One region of the Kocuria sp. CPCC 205297 genome, then DNA from elsewhere that is predicted to be linked to it. Evidence: riboswitches for the same ligand, from Rfam matches in the RefSeq annotation. Region 1 holds a riboswitch; the other holds the start of a gene.
What was found. Region 1 has a riboswitch for cyclic di-AMP ahead of RF650_RS01710 (C40 family peptidase). Riboswitches for the same ligand answer to the same signal wherever they lie in the genome.
Positions count from the first base shown of each region.

Region 2: another riboswitch for cyclic di-AMP. It lies ahead of RF650_RS01430 (C40 family peptidase); the one in region 1 lies ahead of RF650_RS01710 (C40 family peptidase).

Region 1 is NZ_JAVKPY010000002.1:15,463-17,660, reverse strand. It holds gene RF650_RS01715 (class I SAM-dependent methyltransferase) at 61-672, shown strand; gene RF650_RS01710 (C40 family peptidase) at 812-1,456, opposite strand; cyclic di-AMP (ydaO/yuaA leader) riboswitch at 1,462-1,651, opposite strand.
Region 2 is NZ_JAVKPY010000001.1:299,169-301,366, forward strand. It holds gene RF650_RS01425 (NlpC/P60 family protein) at 1-323, opposite strand, end outside; gene RF650_RS01430 (C40 family peptidase) at 556-1,167, opposite strand; cyclic di-AMP (ydaO/yuaA leader) riboswitch at 1,171-1,370, opposite strand; gene RF650_RS01435 (metal-dependent transcriptional regulator) at 1,729-2,198, opposite strand, start outside.

The sequences.
Region 1 (2,198 bases):
CCTTGCCGAGCCGGTTCACTGCTGTCGATCGTGGAACTAGGCTCGGCGCACACGATCCGGATGCACCGGGAGGGGGAGTCCATGCCGAGGATGTCCGCTCTAGAAGCTTCGTGCTGCCGCAGTGCGCCATGGAGTCTTTTGGCCCGGCGAATGGTCCCCTGGGCGACCCAAGGCTTCCCCGTCACCGAGAACGTGCTGGAAATCGGCGGGGGCAGCGGGGCGATGGCCGAAGCGATCGTCCAAGCCAACCCTTGGGTGCGGCTCACTACGACCGACGCCGACCCGGTGATGGTTGAGGTTGCGCAGCAATGCCTTGTCAGATTCCCCCATGCTGAGGCCTGTCAGGCCGACGCCACCCGCCTGCCCTTCGAGGACGAGTCATTTGACACGGTTGTGAGCTTCCTGATGCTCCACCACGTCATCGAGTGGGAACACGCGGTGGTCGAGGGGTCCCGGGTTTTGCGGCCGGGCGGGGCATTGGTGGGATACGACCTGCTTGCCTCACGGATGGCCTCCTTGGTTCACCGGGCCGATCGCTCTCCCCACCGACTCATCGACCCCGGAGCCTTCGAACCAGTTCTCGACCAGGTCGGCCTGGAGCTCCTCGCCCTCCGGTTGTCCTTCGGTGGGCGGATTCTACGCTTTGTTGCCCAGAAGCCAGCTACGCGGTGACCTGCGTTGGCAACCAGGCCTGGACTGCGGGATGAGATCCCGTGCTGTGGGGGCCCTGTCGTTGACAGGGCCCCCACAGCACGGGGGCGGCTTCTCCGGGAGCCCCTGGGTGGATGCCCAAGGCATCCAGTGGTGTGGGTCAGCGGAAGGTGACGTAGCCGACCACGGGCATGGCGTTGACGTCGTGGACGAAGGTGCCCTGGGTCGGATTCAGCGCGGAGATCATCTTGCCGCCGCCCAGGTAGACCCCGATGTGGCCGCCACCGTTCTGGACGACAAGGTCACCGGGCTGGGGGTTGGCGGTCGGGGTACCAGCCGCCCACTGGGCCTGGCTGGTGCGGGGGATCTCGATGCCGTTCTGGGCGTAGACCCACTGGGTGAACCCGGAGCAGTCCCAGGCGCCGAAGGCGGTACCACCCCAGACGTAACCACCGCCCACACCCTGCATGGCGGTGCCCACGAGCCCGCTCCCGGAAGTGGAGACAGCAGTAGTGTCGGTGGACTGGACGGAAACATCCGAGGCCGAGGCCGCCTGCGCCCCAGGGGCCGGGGTGGCTGCCGGGACGATCGGGGCCGCGGCGGGGGACGAGGCCAGGGTCGCCACCACGGGGGCGGGGGTGGAGGAGGCGGTGTTCGAGGGGGTCGGTAGCTCGGCGTAGGCCTGGGCGGGTGCCACCGAGCCAAGCACCGTCGCACCAGCGGCGGCTGCGAGAGTGGTGCGGCGAACGAGGCGGGACGGGGTCTGGGCGCGGTGGCGAGCAGTACGGCGCTGGAACATGGGCATGAGTGGATTCCTCCCTTTGCCTGCGAGGTGAGCTGTCGGATGCGGGTGGGAGACACCCGGCCGGGCGGACGCGCGCGTCCGGCCGGCTTAACCCCCAGGCCCCAAGGGCGGGACCGTGTATGGTTCCCCCGCTTCTGCCAAGCGATGTCTTTTCAGCAGACCCCGGGCACCGGCAGAATTCGGCGATGTACCCGGGGATGCCAACCGGATCGGCGATCGGCACGCAGAGGACAGTAGCGAACAGATAACGGAAAAGTCACGTTACGGTTACGGCCGCTCCTCCCCCCTTGTTTCACCGCCGAGCGGGACGGAGAGACGCTCGGGAGTGACCGCCGAGGCGGCGGCCGCCTTCTACTCGCGCCCCAGCACATTGCTGCCGAAGAGGTGCATATCTGACGGCGACTAGCGGATTTACGCGGTGTGCGCCCAGGCCCTCCTGTACCTGCGGCTCCGTCAGAGGGGTGCAAGAGCGCAGCTGCCAGCCCCTGCCGCCCCACAGGGATTGGTAAGAAAAGGCTAGGAAATAATCCAGGCTATTTTCAGGAAGTCGTTCTCTTCCGGCGGCGCGAGAGAGATTTCTTCATGAGATCTTCATGGTTCCTATGCATCTTTCACAAAAGGAAATGGATGCGTGGCGTGGCGCGCGCCTCGCTCTCGGGATTTCTTCACGGAATCTTCAAGGAGTAAGTGCTTCATCCGGCCAGATCCGCAGTTTGCTGTCGGTTGTATGGCGGATTGGCTC
Region 2 (2,198 bases), on a different contig from region 1:
GTCACGTCGGCCACGGGAGCGGCCTGGACCACGGAGGGCTGAGCGGCGGGCTGCGCCTTCTCGGTCTTCGCGGCCTTCTGCTCCTTGGCAGCGTTCTCCTGGGCCTTGTCGGCCTTGGCGGCGGGCTCCGCCGAGACCGTGTTGTCGGAGGCGGGAGCCTCGGACACAGCGGCGGCGGGGGCCTGCTCGGAGGCATTCTGCGTGGCCTGCACGGACACGGTGGTCGCGAGGGCCAGACCTGAGAAGGCCGCGACGGCGGCGACGGTGCGGGCCTTACCCGCGAAGAGGCCCTTGGCGGCGTGAGGAGCGGTTTCGTTCGACATTCGTGTGGTTTCCTAACACGTTCGTGTCCACCCAGGGCACGGAGGTGTGCGGTGACCGGCACATCCGTCAGGACGCAGCAGCGGTGCACGGATTTGGGCGGGAGATTACGTTCGGTTTTCAGGTGGTTCCGGCGCGGTGTGCCGACCGAGGTCCGGGGACCCGGCCAGTACACCCGGCCGCAATGTGGCTCGGTGTGGACCGCGCATCATGCTCGGGCGCGGTGTCACCGGGTCACCGGAAGGTGTAGTAACCATCCAGCTGCATGGCATTCACGGAGTGAACCTGAGTGCCCTGCAAGGGATTGAGAGCGGAGATCATCTGGCCGTTGCCGATGTAGATCCCCACGTGGGAGCCGCCGTTCTGGGAGACCAGATCGCCGGGCTGCGGGTTGGAGGTGGGGGTGCCAGCGGCGAACTGGGCCCAGGTGGTGCGGGGCAGGTTGATGCCGTTCTGGGCGTAGACCCACTGGGTGAAGCCGGAGCAGTCCCAGGCCTTGAAGCCAACGCCGCCCCAGACGTACGCGCCGCCGATGCCCTGGTAGGCGGTGCCCACCAGACCACCCGTGGAGTGGTTCGACTGGGTGCTCACGCTGGCGGCGGAGCCCCCGGTGTTGGTGGTCTGCATGGTGTACGACGCGTTGTAGGCCTGCACCGAGGAGGTGGACGCCTGGTAGCCGTAGGAAGCCGTGGAGCCCAGATCGACGAGGCCGCTCGAGGCCTGCGCGGGGGCCGCGAGGCCGACCACGGCGGCACCAGCGACGACCGTACCGATAGTGGTGTTACGCACGAGGTGCGACTTCGTCTCGGCGCGGTGCCGGGCAGAGTTCTGCTTCATGAAAGACATGTGTGTTCCTCCCTGCGCCTACGAGGTGAGCTGTCGGGTTCGGATGGGAGACATCCGGCCGCACGCACCTAGGTGCCGTGCTGGCTTGACCCCAAGGACCCGTGGGATTGCAACGAGCCCGGAAGTGGTTCCCCCGCTTCTGCCATGCGGATGTTCTGTGTACGGGTCCCGGAGCGCATGGCAGAACTCGGCGAACGCTCGGGAGTGGCGATCCGACCAGTGATCGGCACGGGCATGACTGTACAGGATGGATAACGAAAATGTCACGTTTTGATTACAGCCGATCACGCATCGGGCATCGGTCGCTATGAATCACCGTGGATTACCACGACCGTCGATATCAATCGGCCGCCTCAGCACGCCGCCCGCTCGAAAGCCCACACCACGGAAAAGCCCCCTGACCTGCGGTGATACGGGGCTCACCCAGTGAGCGAAGGTCGAAACCGCGCCGATCACCCGTGATTGTCCACACCGTCGGGAGATCACGGTCAACTTCTCGAAGATCACGGCGCGTCGCGTTCCGACGTCACCGGAAGCAACCGCGGAGAGACGCAGCGGCGATCAGGCTTCGGCGGCGGCCACCCGAATGGCGCGCGCGGTGGCGGAGTCCAGGTCCAGGGACACTCCCGAATCGACCCGGGTCACCACGACCCGGTTCTCATCCCCGGGGTTGATCTCGGCCGTGACCCTGGAGCCCGTGAGGATGCCCGCGGAGCTGAGCATCTCGATGAGTTCCTGATCCGCCTGCACCACTTCCGGCAGCAGCCGGACCACGTACTCCGTGGAGTCCTGGGCTCCGGCGACCTCGAGCAGGGTGAGGCCGTCGAAGACCTCAGCCGCGGCACCGGTGCCGTGGTGCTCGCCCCGCCCCGGGATGGGCGTGCCGTACGGGGAGTTCTCGGGATCCCCCAGGAGGTTCACGAGCCGCTGTTCCACGCGCTCACTCATCACGTGTTCCCAGCGGCAGGCCTCCTCGTGGACGTGCGCCATGTCCAGGCCCACCACGTCCGCGAGGAGTCGTTCGGCGAGCC